DNA from 2 places in the Gottfriedia sp. OAE603 genome. Region 2 is predicted to be linked to the other one. Evidence: riboswitches for the same ligand, from Rfam matches in the RefSeq annotation. Region 2 holds a riboswitch; the other holds the start of a gene.

Evidence for each region. A riboswitch is a leader RNA that binds a small molecule or an ion and turns the genes downstream of it on or off. The one in region 2 is predicted to bind thiamine pyrophosphate.
Region 1: another riboswitch for thiamine pyrophosphate. It lies ahead of ABID96_RS03450 (thiamine phosphate synthase); the one in region 2 lies ahead of thiT (energy-coupled thiamine transporter ThiT).

Annotation. Positions count from the first base shown of each region.
Region 1 is NZ_JBEUNN010000001.1:679,617-687,941, reverse strand. Features, by position in the region: gene thiC (phosphomethylpyrimidine synthase ThiC) at 1-1,376, opposite strand, end outside; TPP riboswitch at 1,509-1,624, opposite strand; TPP riboswitch at 1,881-1,990, shown strand; gene ABID96_RS03450 (thiamine phosphate synthase) at 2,109-2,711, shown strand; gene thiO (glycine oxidase ThiO) at 2,708-3,799, shown strand; gene thiS (sulfur carrier protein ThiS) at 3,823-4,026, shown strand; gene ABID96_RS03435 (thiazole synthase) at 4,029-4,796, shown strand; gene ABID96_RS03430 (ThiF family adenylyltransferase) at 4,793-5,806, shown strand; gene ABID96_RS03425 (hypothetical protein) at 5,852-6,667, opposite strand; gene ABID96_RS03420 (cation transporter) at 6,762-6,962, opposite strand; gene ABID96_RS03415 (heavy metal translocating P-type ATPase) at 6,977-8,325, opposite strand, start outside.
Region 2 is NZ_JBEUNN010000001.1:3,664,068-3,672,392, forward strand. Features, by position in the region: gene ABID96_RS18550 (hypothetical protein) at 1-210, opposite strand, end outside; gene ABID96_RS18555 (low molecular weight protein-tyrosine-phosphatase) at 224-700, opposite strand; TPP riboswitch at 1,002-1,106, shown strand; gene thiT (energy-coupled thiamine transporter ThiT) at 1,264-1,839, shown strand; gene ABID96_RS18565 (hypothetical protein) at 2,175-2,333, shown strand; gene ABID96_RS18570 (Dps family protein) at 2,534-2,983, shown strand; gene ABID96_RS18575 (ABC transporter ATP-binding protein) at 3,742-4,767, shown strand; gene ABID96_RS18580 (ABC transporter ATP-binding protein) at 4,748-5,674, shown strand; gene opp4B (oligopeptide ABC transporter permease) at 5,690-6,655, shown strand; gene ABID96_RS18590 (ABC transporter permease) at 6,670-7,575, shown strand; gene opp4A (oligopeptide ABC transporter substrate-binding protein) at 7,599-8,325, shown strand, end outside.

The DNA.
Region 1 (8,325 bases), 3.0 Mb from region 2:
GGTGTTACATAACATAGCATTGCTGTGCCAAACCAGCCAATCATTGCAGCACCTATTGCAGAAGTAATATGATCATAGCCAGGTGCGATATCCGTCGTAAGTGGTCCAAGCGTGTAAAAAGGAGCTTCATTACAAATCTCTAATTGTTTATCCATATTTTCTTTAATTAAATGCATTGGTACATGACCTGGTCCTTCAATCATTACTTGGACATCATGCTTCCAAGCTATTTTCGTTAGCTCCCCAAGTGTTTCTAATTCAGCAAACTGAGCGTCATCATTTGCATCTGCAATGGAACCGGGTCTTAATCCATCACCAAGTGAAAATGTAACATCATATCGTTTCATAATCTCACATATTTCTTCAAAATGAGTATATAAAAAATTTTCTTTATGATGTGCAAGACACCACTGTGCCATAATTGATCCACCTCTAGAAACGATACCTGTTACACGTTTTGCTGTTAACGGTATATAGCGTAAAAGTACACCAGCATGAATTGTAAAATAGTCGACACCTTGCTCCGCTTGTTCGATTAATGTATCTCTAAATACTTCCCATGATAAGTCTTCAGCAATTCCATTCACTTTTTCTAGTGCCTGATATATTGGTACTGTTCCAACGGGTACTGGTGAATTTCTAATAATCCATTCACGAGTCGTGTGAATATTTTTTCCGGTAGACAGATCCATCATAGTATCTGCTCCCCAACGTGTTGCCCAAGTCATTTTTTCAACCTCTTCTTCAATCGAGGAAGTGACAGCTGAGTTACCAATATTGGCATTGATTTTCACATGAAAATTACGACCAATAATCATTGGCTCACTCTCTGGATGATTTATATTTGAAGGAATAACTGCTCTCCCTCTCGCTACTTCAGATCTGACAAATTCAGGAGTAACATGCTCCCTAATTGCGATAAATTCCATTTCTGGCGTAATCAAACCTTGTCGTGCATAATGTAACTGCGTAATATTTGCACCATCTTTTGCTCGTAATGGTTTTCTATCTAGTCCTTGGAAGACCTCTATATTTTTCTGTACAACCTCACTTTTAAAGCCATTATCTTCCGGCTTTACTTTCCGACCTTCATACTCGATTACATCTTCACGCTCAATAATCCATTTTCCTCTTATAGACTTAAGTCCTTTACGAATATCAACTGTTTCGCTTTCATCGGTATAAGGACCACTTGTATCATAAACACGTACAGGAGCGTTTTCCTCTTCCCCAAATGATCCAGTTGTAGGACTTAATTTGATTTCACGCATTGGAACCAACAAGTCAGGTCTTGATCCTTCTACATATACTTTTTTACTTCCCGAAAAGCTAGACATGATTGAAAAATTCATTTCATTTACAGAATTGTTCATTATGATTTCCCCTTTTTAATGTGATTAAAAAGAACAAAATCCAATCCACGATAAGCATGAAAAAAAGCCGTATCTTAAAAATATAAGACCCGGCTAATGGTTAGTTTGACTACAATAGTGATAAATGATCACTACTGTAATAAACGCTAACTTCCCCACGCTGGTATGAACCAGATCAGGTCCTGAGGGTTAAGAAACTTAAAGCGCGTTTCTCTCTCAGCCCAACTAATTGGACACCCCTAGTCAAACTATTCATTTGTACAGACTTAATATAAACCTATGAAGCAATCTTGTAAATCATTTTATTTACCTAAAATTTTACAGGATTGGATGAAAATTCATATCTATACCTGGAAACATTCACTATTTTCACATAAAAAAATTATTTTTTATTATATCTTTAAGTGTCTATTTTGCTAACTTTTGACATAATATTTACAAACTATCATTTTTTTAATCTTGAATTATTTTATTTTTATGCTATGCTAAATTTAATTTTCATAGTGTATTCATCACTAGGGGATCCCTTGATAAGGGCTGAGAATAAAGTAGTTACTTTTAAACCCTCATAACCTGAACAGGTTCGTACCTGCGTAGGAAAGTGGCGCAATGTCTTTTTATGCGTTTATTTGTGTATCTTACAAACCACTTTCCAGTTTTAGGAAAGTGGTTTTTCTTGTTTTAAAACGAAATTTACAATACATACACCCTATTTTTCAAAAAGGAGGAGCAAATTTGAAGCTAATTGCAGTAACGAATAATATGTATTCTGTTCATGAACTTGCTTCAAAGATTATTCAAATACATGATGTTGTTGATTTAGTTCATATACGAGAAAAATCTAAATGCAGCTCGGAATTACATACCCTATTAAATCTTTTAAGGCATAACAAAGTTCCTATGAACAAGATCGTCATGAATGACAGATTAGATATAGCTTTACTTACCAATCTAATAAACATTCATTTGCCAACTCACGGGCATCCGGTCAAGTTAGTGAAAGAACAATATCCAACAATGAACGTCGGTCGCTCAGTCCATTCAGTAGCAGAGGCTATTCAAGCTGAGAAGGATCTGGCCAATTATGTCATTTATGGACATTGCTTTAACACAAATTGCAAAAAAGGTTTACGTCCAAATGGAATTGATCAGTTAACTGAGATGAAAAAAGTTCTTACAATTCCAGTTTACGCAATTGGTGGGATAGCTCCTGATCATCTTCCTATACTAAAAGAGTGTCAGGTAGATGGAATTGCAGTCATGTCGGGTATTTTTTCTTCTGAAAACTCGCGTGATGCTGCTCTAAAATATATGGAGAGGTGCACTAGTAATCTATGAAACAACATTTTGATGTAATCGTAATTGGTGGTGGAATCATTGGATGCTCCATCGCTTATTACTTAGCAAAAGAAAAAATAGACGTTGCCATACTCGAAGCACAAACGATTGGTTCGAAATCAACTAGCGCTGCAGCAGGCATGCTCGGAGCTCATTCTGAGTGCAATGATTCAGAGATTTTCTTACCTTTTGCAAGAAGCAGTCAACTAGCTTATTTTGAACTGAATGAAGAGCTTAAGAGACTAAGTCATATCGACATTGAGCTGAAAAAAGGTGGGATTTTTAAACTTGCTTATAATGACGATGATAAAATCCAATTAGCTTCCCTTCTTTCTCAATCAACGGTCAAGTGGTATGAACCAACTGAAATTCAAAGGAAAATACCTAATATAACAACAGATATAATTGGAGCAGCATATATAGAAGATGATGTAAGTGTCCTACCCATTTCTGTTTGTATGGCTTTTTGCAAAAGTGCACAAGTGCTCGGAGCTACAATACACGAAAATACTTGTGTTTTAGACATTCAAAAAATTGAAAATACATTTATGATTCATTTTACAAATGGAAAATTTACAGCTGATAATATCGTCATTGCAAATGGGGTTTGGAGCACTTCTTTTTTCAAGCAGCTCGGATTAAATAATCGTCTTATCCCAGTTAAGGGAGAATGTCTATCGGTTACAAGTGAACATTTGACGTTGGAGCACACAATTTTCCATGATCATAACTATATTGTTCCTAGAAACAACGGAAAACTTGTTATTGGTGCAACGATGGTTCATAACGAATGGGATGAAAAACCAACCCTACTAGGTATTGAATCATTAATTGAAACTGCCAAAAAGATGCTACCTGATATGACCAAGATGACCATTGAATCATTTTGGGGAGGTTTAAGACCACAAACCATTGACCAAAAACCATATATCGGAAAACACCCTGATGATGACAATATATTTTTTGCAACTGGACACTTTCGCAATGGCATTCTTCTTGCTCCTGAAACGGGCAAAATGATTCGAGATTTTATTCTTAAAAGAAAGATTAGAACTGAGTGGGTAGAAGCGTTTAAAGTGAATCGATAATTTTAAGGCGAGGTGTAAAACGTTTGATCATCCAATTAAATGGCAAAAGTATTCAGCTAGCTGAAAATATTTTCACAGTAAAAGATTTACTTCTTTCTTATCAACTAGAAAATAGAATCGTTGTAGTAGAAGTGAATAAAGAAATATTGTATCGAGAACTGTACGGTACTACAGCTCTTTCAAACGGAGATATTGTAGAATTAATACATTTTGTAGGAGGAGGTTAATGATGTTAACAATTGGAAAACATTCATTTCATTCAAGATTATTTCTAGGTACAGGCAAATACCCTTCTTTTGATATTCAAAAAAAGGCTATTGAGGCATCTGAAACGGAAGTATTAACATTTGCTGTTAGGAGAATGAATATATTTGAGGAATCTCAGCCAAACTTTCTTGAACAATTAGATTTAACGAAATATAAGCTTCTTCCAAATACCGCAGGGGCAAAAACAGCTGAAGAAGCCGTTAGAATCGCCAAACTGGCAAAAGCTTCAGGGCTATGTGACATGGTAAAGGTTGAAGTAATTGGTTGCGACAAGTCGCTCTTACCGGATCCAATAGAAACGTTAAAAGCCTCTGAAATGTTACTTTCAGAAGGATTTATCGTATTACCCTATACATCCGATGATGTCGTTTTAGCAAGAAGACTTGAAGAACTTGGAGTCCATGCAATCATGCCTGGCGCATCACCAATAGGGTCTGGAAAAGGTATTTTAAATCCTTTAAATTTGAAGTTTATTATTGAACAATCGTCCGTTCCTGTTATTATTGACGCTGGAATTGGTTCACCTAAAGATGCAGCGTTTGCTATGGAATTAGGTGCGGATGGCGTGTTACTAAATACTGCTGTTTCTGATGCTGCTGATCCAGTAAAGATGGCTATTGCAATGAAAATGGCTATTGAAGCAGGTAAGCTTGGTTTCGAGGCTGGAAGAATTCGTGAAAAAAATTATGGGGTGGCAAGTAGTCCGATTACAGGGTTGGTGAGTTCTTGATTGGCCGATATATGAAGCAGCAATTATTTTTAGGGAATGACGGACAAGATAAAATACAACATGCAAGTGTACTTGTGATTGGAGCAGGAGCACTCGGCTCATCAATAGCAGAAATGCTAGTGCGTGCAGGCATTGGAGAACTGACGATTGTCGATCGTGATTATGTTGAATGGAGTAATTTGCAAAGACAACAGTTATATTCAGAAGAAGATGCTAAAAATAAATTACCGAAAGCAATTGCAGCAAAAAATAGATTATTAGAATTAAATAGTAGCATAAACATTAACAGTTTTATTACAGACATCAATGCTAAAAACATTGAGGAGTTTGTTAATGAGAAAACTATTTTAATTGATGCAACTGATAATTTTGAAACTAGAATGATTGTAAATGATGCAGCTATAAAATTTGGTGTTCCATTTATTTTTGGTGCATGCGTGGCTAGCTATGGCCTCACATTTACAATCATTCCTGGAAAAACACCATGTTTAAACTGTTTATTAGAGCATATACCCAGTTTACAAGATACATGTGATACTGTTGGTGTCATTAGCCCCATCGTTCAAATTATTACTGCTTTTCAAGTTACATCTGCTTTAAAGCTCATCACTGGTACAAAAGTATTACCACTATTGCAATCTTATGATGTTTGGAAAAATGAAAAAGCTGACATAAACATTGAAAAGTTAAAACATAAAAATTGTCCTACATGCGGTGATTTGCCTATTTTTCCGTACTTACAAAGCGACTCAGAAATGAAAACAGATATATTATGTGGTAGGGATGCAATTCAATTAAGAAATATGTCCTCTCTTTCACTTTCGCTTGAGGAATTATCGAAAAAATTAATAAAAGATGTGAATGACTTAATTGTGAATCCTTATTTACTTTCTTGTTCGTTTGAGGATTATAGAATTGTATTATTTAAAGATGGTAGAGCAATTATTCATGGGACAAATCAACCTTCACAGGCAAAGTCTATTTATAAGAAAATAGTAAACTTCCAATAGGGATCATAAAAAGAAGAAGCTAATATGATAGCTTCTTCTAAGAATTTATTTTACTTTTACAGTAAAATCGACTGTAAACTTTTGTCCGTTTTGTTGGAATTGCCCCCATATTTTATACATGCCGCTTTTTGGGAAACTTGTCATAAATTTTGCTTCTGGTCCTGTTGAATCCTCATTCATTGGATGAACATGTAAGTAGTTTTTTGTATCTTCACTAATAGCAACCACATGTCCAATTGCACCTAAGTAAGGTTGTAAATTTCTAATCGGTTTTTTTGATTTTTCATCCTTAATAGTAAAGGATAAAGTGATATCTTTATTTGTCGTTAACTCATCTGTTTTAAATGAGATTTCTTTGCCAGCAACTACTTTTGTTTGGTGCTGGTCTTCCTTTAGAACCACCGGATTTCGTTCACTACCTAATACTTGAATCGTTTTTGTTTTGACTGTTTTAGCAGAGTCTTTAGGCACAAAATCTGCATATAATGTATATTTTCCACCTGATGGAAAGTTTGGTGTAATAGTAAATAATCCATCTCCTTTATACTCTGGGTGGATATGGTCAAAATAAGATAAATCCTTACTTACAACGATTAAATGCATTAACTTTTCATGTTCGACTTCAAAATCCTTGATTGTTTTACCTTCTGAATCTTTAACTTTAATAGCTAGTTCTGAATTCTCTCCACTTTTTGGATTTTGATTGAATGTAAAACTTACTTTAGTCTGCTTTTCTTTTTCTTTTTCTTTCTTTTCATGATTCATTCCATGATGATTCGATTCCGTATGATGTCCATTGGTTCCGCATCCGCTTAAACCGATCAATGTGATTGTACTAAGTATTAACATTAATTTTTTCATTGAAATACTCTCCCTATAAGTATATTCTCTATTAACATCATTCTCTTCTAATTACAGCCAAACAAAAAGCGAACCTTAGTCCGCCTTTGTTTTTTTATATGATATCGTATCCTTGATCTTCAATTGCTTCTTTCACTTTTTCTACTGTTTCTGTATCTACATGTTTGAATGATACTTCTTTATTTTCTAAACTAACAATTATATTGTTTGTGTCTGATACACTTTCTACAGCCTTAGTAACCGCAGCCTTACAGTGTCCACAAGTCATTCCATTTACTTTTAAAATTGTTTCCATTTGATATTTCCTCCTTAAATTTTTACCCTTTTTAATCGTAGTGAATTTATGACAACTGATACTGAGCTAAATGCCATTGCAGCACCTGCTACCCATGGTTCAAGTAATCCCATAGCTGCAATTGGTATACCCAAGCTATTATAAAATAGAGCCCAGAATAAGTTTTGTCGTATATTATGCATTGTTTTCTTACTTAGTGAAATCGCCTTAGGAATATGAGATAGATCTCCACCAACAAGTGTGACATCCGCTGTTTCAATGGCAACATCTGCACCAGTTCCAATTGCCATTCCTATATCAGCTTTCGCAAGTGCAGGAGCATCATTAATTCCATCTCCAACCATTGCAACGACTTTACCTTGTTTTTGAAGTGTCTCTACTATTTCTGCTTTCTTTTCTGGTAACACTTCTGCATAAACGTTCTCGATTCCAACAGTATCTGCAATTGCTTTTGCAGTTCGAGCGTTATCACCGGTTACCATATACACTTCAATGTTTTGACTCTTTAATGATTGAATGGCCACTTTTGAAGAATCCTTAATTGTATCTGCAACTGCAACAATTCCTTCAAGTTCACCGTTAATTGCAACAATCATACTAGTCTTACCCGAGGCTTCGAATTGAATTAGCTGTTCTTCAATGGAAGATGTAATTATATTCTTTTCCTGCATTAATTTACGTGTACCAATAGCAATTGAGGAATCTTCTACTATTGCCTCTACACCGTACCCTGGAATTGCAACGAAATCTTTAACTTCTTTTAATTTCAAATCTTGTTGCTTAGCATAATCAACGATTGCTTGAGCCAATGGATGCTCTGACATTTTTTCCACACTCGCAACCAGACTCAACAAATCATCTCGTTGATGAAGACTGATCACATCCGTTACTTCTGGTTTCCCTTTTGTAACCGTACCAGTTTTATCAAGAATGACTGCACCTATTTTTTGAGTGGTTTCTAAATATTCTCCACCTTTATATAAAATACCGTGTTCCGCACCTTTTCCACTTCCTACCATAATAGAAGTAGGTGTTGCTAACCCAAGTGCACAAGGGCAAGCTATCACTAAAACTGCAATTGAAGCTTCAATTGCTTTCGGTAAATTTTGAGGATCAATCATGAAAAACCAAATCAGAAACGTTACGGTCGCAATGATTATGACAATTGGAACAAATATATTTGAAATCTGGTCTGCTAGTCGTTGAATTGGCGCTTTTGAACCTTGAGCCTCTTCAACGATCCTCACGATATTTGCTAATGCAGTATCTTTCCCAACCTTCTCAGCTTCTATCGTCAAGAAACCATTTCCATTTACAGTTGCACCAACTACTTTATCGCCTTTCTTTTTATCAACCGGCAGGG
Region 2 (8,325 bases):
TTTTTCAACAGAATTCTGAACAACCTTCAGTTGAGAGCGAACTGCTCCTTTTACTAATTCTGGATCTTCTTTAATTTGATTTAATTTCTTCGTTACACTTTTACCTTTTCGTGAAATTTTTTCACGATTTTCTTTGTTCAGTAAAGTAACTCCTGCACCAATTGCGACTCCGACAAGAATATTGCGTAAAGCTTTGTTACGTTTTGACATTCTACATCCTCCTCTAAACAGTTAGTTGGTGTTGCTTTAAAATATGCTGAAGTAAATGTGAGCAGCCTTCCTCAACAATGTTATATACTTCATCAAAATTTCCCGTATAATACGGATCAGGTACTTCCTTCCATAATGAAGATGGTACGTAATCTGAAAGGAGTGATATTTCTCCTATAGAATTATTTCTTGCTAAATTCATTAAATCCTCTTTATTCTGTGCATCCATAGCAACAATATAACTAAAATATTTAAAGTCATTATCTGTCACTTTTCGAGCTTTCATACCATCGCAATTTATGCCTTTTTGACCTAGTAATTCCTTTGTTCCCTTGTGTGGTGGGTGACCAATATGCCAATCTCCAGTACCTGCAGAATCAATCACAAATTGTTTTTCTAACCCTTTTTCTGTCACTATCTGACGAAAAACAGCCTCTGCCATTGGCGAGCGACAAATGTTTCCTAAACAGACAAATAATACATGAATCATTTCGATGTCTCCTTCAAATTATTTACACTTTTTGCCAAAATTTAGCTGTTAGTTTCGATTTCATTCTACACTTTCTAATTTAAAAAGAAAAGGAAAGCTAAAGTGAATAATTTAACTTAAAATCAACAAGATTATACTCATAAAGAATATTTTCTAGTAAGTACACTGATAATTCATTGATTTAACCATAGCAATAGGGCTTACTTTCTTTTTATGCTTAAAATTTTTAACTTTAATCGTATAAAATGATTGTATTTTTAAAACACATTGACTATATTTAGTATTGACAACTAAATGTACGATGAACCACAAGGGGAGCCATGAGGCTGAGAGTGAATAGTATAACTATTCTTACCCTTCGAACCTGTTAGTTAATACTAACGTAGGGATGTGGCACGATGAAAAAGTAACCCTGGGATCATCATGCTACCAGTGTTACTTTTTTTATTTTTACCATTCCTCTCCCTAATTTACACTTCCTTTGAAAGAGTTATCCAAAACTCTATTCCAAAGTGCTTCATTTACAATGAGTGTTGTCAAAGAGAGATAAGGGGGAATCTTTTATGAGAAATTCAAAAATACAAATGATGGTTGAAATTGCTATGTGTGCAGCCTTAGCAATGGTTTTTGATTTACTGCCATTATTTAAAGCTCCACAAGGTGGATCTGTGTCGTTATCAATGCTTCCTGTTTTTTTAATCGCATTTCGATGGGGAATTAAACAAGGTTTAATAACTGGCTTATTACTTGCTGCACTACAATTAGTAACCAACTTTTATTTTGTTCATCCAATCCAAATATTATTAGATTACATCATTGCTTTTACTGGTCTAGGTTTAGCTGGTATTGTTTACAAACAAGTGAAAACTAATTTAACGAGTGGCAATAAAGTAGCTGTAACTATTTTTATTTTAGTAGGTACTTTTATTGGTTCACTAGTCCGTTTTATCTGTCACTATATTTCAGGAGTCGTGTTTTTTGGTTCATACGCTCCAAAAGGAACACCAGTATCATTATATTCTTTAGTTTATAATGCATGGTATATGGTTCCTTCATTTATCATTTGTGCAATCATTTTAATATTTTTACTTTCGACAGCTCCAGTTCTTGCAAATGTTAAAAAGAATCAAGCTGCTTAAGTTTCATCATTCATTTACTCATTACCCTACTCTTTCTTGAGTAGGGTTTTTTACTATTCTTGGCCGTTTTCAAAGCGAATTTGCAGGCAAAGAATAGATTCTACTGACTGACTGAAAACACTTGCCTCTCGAGTCGTAAAGCCTGATGAGTAGCGGGATTACCTTAAGGTAATGAGCACCGCAAGCAGGCGAAGCAACGAAGAAAGCGAGCGTTTGTCAGCAGTCTAAGTAAAATATTCATAAAATTATTGAACACTTTGTGAACTATAGTTATTTGCTCCAATCCTCCCTCATATAAATAAATACAGTAAAAAATATCAAAGGAGGTTTAAGCTTTGATTTATGACATCCTCATTTTCTTCATTTTTACGATTATTCTTTTAGGTGGTATTGGAGCATTTTTCATGCTATTAAAAAGTTCATTACAAGTGGACGATGAACATCTCATTGATGCTAAACCTCCCCATACTGAAAAAGGGGATCATTCTAATTGAAAAATTTGTAAAATCATTCATATAATGGATGGTTTTATTTTTTTTTGGAACATTATTTCCTATAAATCGTTAATTTTACTAATTGTTCACTTAGTTATCAAATATTACCATGACTATTTCTACTCAATATCATATATGATGGTTGTACATGATTATCGTAGACACCATGAACTCTTGACTTATCAGAGGAGGAATTTTAAATGGATACGCCCATCACAAAAACGACTGTAGATGTATTAAACAAACAATTAGCTGACTGGAATGTGTTATATGTAAAATTACATAACTATCACTGGTATGTTAAAGGAGGAGACTTCTTCACTTTACATGCTAAATTCGAGGAACTATACAACGAAGCGAGTATACATATTGATGAGCTAGCAGAGCGTGTATTAATAATTGGTGGAAAACCACTTGCTACTATGAGAGAATATTTAGATACTTCTGGGATTAACGAAGCTAACAAATTAGTGAAGGCAGAAGGAATGGTTCAAGATCTAATTCATGACTACCAATACTTAATAGAAGATTTAAAAGATGGCATGGAAATTACAGATTTTGAAAACGATTCTGTCACACATGATATGTTACTAGCAATTCGCGAACAACTTTCAAAACATGTTTGGATGTTAAATGCATTCTTAGGTTAATAAAAAACAGTGTATAACTTCATTGAATGATTCATCATTCTCTGTTGCTTACACTGTTTTTTCTATTATTACTTGTTTTCGTCTGTAAAAAAGATGGTTCTTTTCGTTTAAACAAACATTTGTTTAATTTATCTGGCCTCTTTCATATCCATTGTTAATATCGAATATATGACTTTTATTGGTTTTAAAAATCAAAAAACGATTGTAATGATACAACTTATAATGATTAGTGCAAAAGATTCTTACTGATTGAAAACAAAAATGCTATTTATCTCAATTTATTAATAGAATGTAAAGTATATTGTTCTATTCTATGAGTAAATCAACACATTCTAGTCGTAATTACCTACATGAACTAGGTGAAAGTGACTAGGGATTTCCACCTACCTATCCCATATATCCTATTATATTTTCCACAAAATTACATCAATAATCGACACGATTCTTCTTAATTCTCTATCACCTATTTATCACTTTATTTCCAATTACAACGAATTTCTTCTAACTAATTTAAGCTCTATTACTTCCTCTTCTTCCAGTATTCATCGCAAATTTTCAATGATTTTAATTATTACCCTCATCATTCCGACCCATTTTTTACCAAAGTCGAAATACAGAAAATAATGAAATTAGCTCAAAATACCTATAAGTTGTAGCAATTGTTTTAATATTGAAACATTTGCATAATATATATTATACTTATGAAAATTCTAAATAAACTAACAATTTCCTTACAATTACGCGAAAGGAGACTAATAATGTCAAAACCTCTTTTGGAAATTGAGCATTTAACAACATCATTTCGTATTAGTAATCAGTATTACCCAGCTGTAGATGATGTTTCGTTAACTGTTCACGAAAATGAAATATTAGCAATTGTTGGTGAATCTGGCTGCGGTAAAAGTGCTTTAGCTCTTTCAATTTTAGGCCTTCATCAAAATAAACGTACCAAGATGGAAGGTTCCATCAATTACAAGGGAAGCAACTTATTATCATTATCTGATAGTAATATGAATAAAATTCGAGGTAAAGAAATCGGAATGATTTTCCAAGAACCTCTTACTGCACTTAATCCATTAATGACAGTCGGTAAACAAATTGAAGAAAATTTGGATTACCATACAAACTTATCATCCTCACAAAAAAAAGAACGTGCTTTACAATTACTTGCTCAAGTTGGAATTCCAAAGCCTTCAATTACATATAAGCAATATCCACATGAACTTTCTGGTGGTATGAGGCAGAGGGTTATGATTTCTATTGCGATTGCCTGCAATCCATCGTTTATTATCGCGGACGAGCCTACGACTGCACTAGATGTAACGATTCAAGCACAAATATTGGATTTACTGAAAGAAATTCAAAAAGAAACAAAACTTGGTATTATCTTGATCACACATGATTTAAGTGTAGTTGCTGAGGTCGCTGATCGAGTAGCCGTAATGTATGCGGGTCAGATTATAGAAACGGGAACAGTTGAAGAAATTTTCAATCAACCTTTACACCCATATACTCGTTCTCTATTAAACTCTATACCTACTACTCATTCAAAAAATCAAAGACTTCATATTATCGAGGGTACTGTTCCACCTTTAGATAAATTACCAAGAACGGGTTGCCGTTTTAGTCACCGCATTCCGTGGATTCAATCTTATGCTCACGAGGAGCAACCAGGTTTACATGAAGTAACACCAAACCATTATGTCCGTTGTTCTTGTTATAAGCATTTTCATTTCAAGAATGAGAAAGGAGCACCGATTGTAAATGTCTCTATTAAAGGTTGAAGATCTAAAAGTACATTTTCCAATACGTGGTGGAGTTTTCAGAACAGTTGTTGATTATGTTAGAGCTGTAGATGGAATTTCATTTGAATTACGAGAAGGTGAAACATATGGTTTAATCGGTGAATCTGGTAGTGGTAAGTCGACTGCTGGTAAGGCGATTTTACAGTTAACAAAAGCAACTGGCGGAAGTATTGAGTTCGAGCAAAATGATCTAATTTCTTTAAGTAAAAAGCAAATGAGAGCATTTCGAAAAGAAATTCAAATGATTTTCCAGGATCCATACTCTTCATTAAATCCTAAGAAAAGAATCATAGATTTAGTTGCAGAGCCATTAAGAAATTTTGAAAAACTATCGCCTGATGAAGAGCGAGAAAAAGTACTTTACTATTTACAAAAGGTTGGATTACCTCCAGAAGCGCTTTTCAAATATCCACATGAGTTTTCCGGTGGACAGCGTCAACGAATTGGTATAGCTAGAGCTTTAACTTTACAACCAAAATTAATCGTTGCAGATGAGCCAGTTTCGGCCCTTGATGTTTCTGTACAAGCACAAGTACTAAACTTTTTACAGGACTTACAAGAGGAATTCAAATTAACTTATTTATTTATTGGTCATGACCTTGGTGTTATTCGTCATTTATGTGATCGAATTGGTGTTATGTATCGTGGAAGGCTTGTTGAAGAAGGAACAACAGAAGATATTTTATCTAACCCACAACATATTTATACAAGACGTCTGATTGCAGCCATTCCGGATATTCGCCCGGAAGTAAGAGCAGAAAAAATTAATGCAAGACAGGAAGTTCGAATTGAATATGAAAAGAACTCTTCTTCTTACTTTGATGCAAATGGCCGTCCTTTTGATTTAAAACCAATATCTGATACTCATCGAGTAGCACTTCCATAGAAAGGAGAAAGCTATATGTGGAAATTTTTACTTCGCAGAGTGCTCATTATGATTCCTCAAATGATTATTTTGAGTATATTAATTTTTGCACTCGCTAAAGCGATGCCAGGTGATGCTCTTACTGGTAAACAATTGGATCCAAAAGCATCTCCAGAACGTATCGCTGAGATTCGAAAGCAGATGGGATTAGATGATCCTGTGCAGGTTCAATATGTTAATTGGATAAAAAATGTAGTAAAAGGTGATTTTGGAATCTCTTACACGCATAAACTAGCTGTAACGGATGTTATCGGAGAACGAATTGGAAATACTGTATTACTTGCTCTTTGTGTTTTTATCCTTACATATATTTTAGCAATCCCACTCGGCATAATAAGTGGTCGATGGAATGATACCTGGGCAGACAAACTCGTCACCGGGTATAACTATATTGGTTTTGCAACACCATTATTTATCTTTGGACTTATCGTATTATTTATCTTTGGTTTTTATTTAGATTTATTCCCTACTGGCGGTAGTGTTGATCCGCAAATTGATAATGGAACTTTTGCTTATTATATGAGTAAACTTCAACATCTTGTCCTGCCTTCAATGGCCGGTGCCCTAATCTCTACAGTTGGAATTTCACAGTATTTACGTAGTGAAATTATAGATACGAAGGTCAAAGACTTTGTCAGAACAGCTAAGTCAAAAGGTGTTCCTGAATCTAAGATTTATTCAAGACATATTCTACGAAATTCATTTTTACCAATCGCTGCTTTTTTAGGTTATGAGATTACTGGTTTAATAGCTGGATCTATCTTTTTAGAATCAATTTTTGGTTACCCAGGAATTGGACAGCTCTTCATTAAATCTGTGATGCTTCGCGATTTTACAGTTGTAAACGCGCTTGTACTTATGACAAGCTTAGCAACATTATTTGGAACATTGATTTCTGACATCATATTAAGCATAGTTGATCCTCGTATTCGGATCGATTAAGGTAGGTGAAAATAATGGAATTGAAACTTGAAAATCAAAAACAACTAATAGAAAAATCAAAAAGTCCCTCTGGCTTTAGTGTCATCTGGTCAGAGTTCAAACGTGACCGAATGGCATTAGCGTCACTAATTATTTTGAGTCTAATCCTAATTACTGTTTATGGTGCATCGCTTATTTTAGACCAAGACCAAATTACGAAGGTAGACTTCCTATCAATCTATCAACCCCCTTCTTCACTACATTGGCTTGGTACTGATTATGGCGGACGTGATGTATTTGGACAATTAATTATTGGAACGAAAAACTCTTTTACAATCGGATTATTTATCACGATCATAACGAATATTCTAGGTTTATCATTAGGATTAATTGCTGGCTACTTTGGTGGTTTGGTTGATGGTATTGTCATGCGCATCATCGACTTTATCCTATCTCTGCCAACATTAATGTTAATCATAGTATTTGTAACTGTAGTACCAAAATTTACGATTCCTAATTTCGTGTTAATTATGAGTATTTTCTTATGGACAGGTAAAGCAAGGCTGATTCGCTCAAAAGTATTGTCTGAAAGTGAATTGGATTACATTGCAGCAGCGAAGGCTCTTGGAACACCTAACTGGAAGATCATATTAACTCATTTATTACCAAATGTAAGCTCACTGATTATTGTAGCATTTACCCTAAACTTAGCTGGAAATATCGGAATCGAATCTGGTCTTACCTTCTTAGGATTCGGATTACCTGAAAGCACTCCAAGCTTAGGTACACTCGTTGCATATGCAACAAACCCAGACGTTCTACAGAATAAATGGTGGATTTGGTTACCTGCATCGGGCATGATTTTAGTGCTCATGCTAAGTATAAATTTTATCGGTGAAGCGCTAAAGCGTGCAGCTGATGCAAGGCAAAGAAGAGGTTAAACAACTTTAAGGAGAGTGAAATTATGAAAAATGTAAAAAGCTTTTCAAAAGTATTAAGCGCAATGGCTGTTTCTATGTTAATCCTTTCAGCTTGTAAAGGTGGAGATGACAAGCCAACATCAGCTAAACCTACAGAAAAAGTAGAAACATCTGCATTTCCTGTAAAAGTAAAAAATGATAAAGAAGCAATTGCTGGTGGTGTGTTAAAGTATGGTTTAATTTCTGATACGCCATTTGAAGGTATTTTAAATACTGTATTTTATGAAGGTCAACCAGACTCTGAAGTATTACAGTTCTTTGATGAAGCACTACTTTCAACAGATGAGAACTATGTATATGATCAAGATGGTGCAGCTACATACGAGTTAAGTGAAGATAAAAAAGTAATCACTTTAAAAATTAAAGATAATGTAAAATGGCATGATGGTAATCCAGTAACTGCAGAAGATTTAGAATATGCTTACCTAGTAATTGGTAGCCCTAAATACACTGGTGTTCGTTACGATACACAAATGTCTATGATTGAAGGTATGGAAGAATATCACACAGGAAAAGCAAAAAACATTTCTGGTGTTAAAGTAATCGATCCACAAACGATCTCTATTACTTTTAAAGAAGCAAATCCATCAGTTCTAACTGGTTTATGGACTTACCCACTTCCTAAAAAATATCTAGGCGATGTGGCAATCGATAAATTAGTAGAATCTAAACAAATTCGTAAAGAACCAATCGGATTTGGTCCATTCAAAA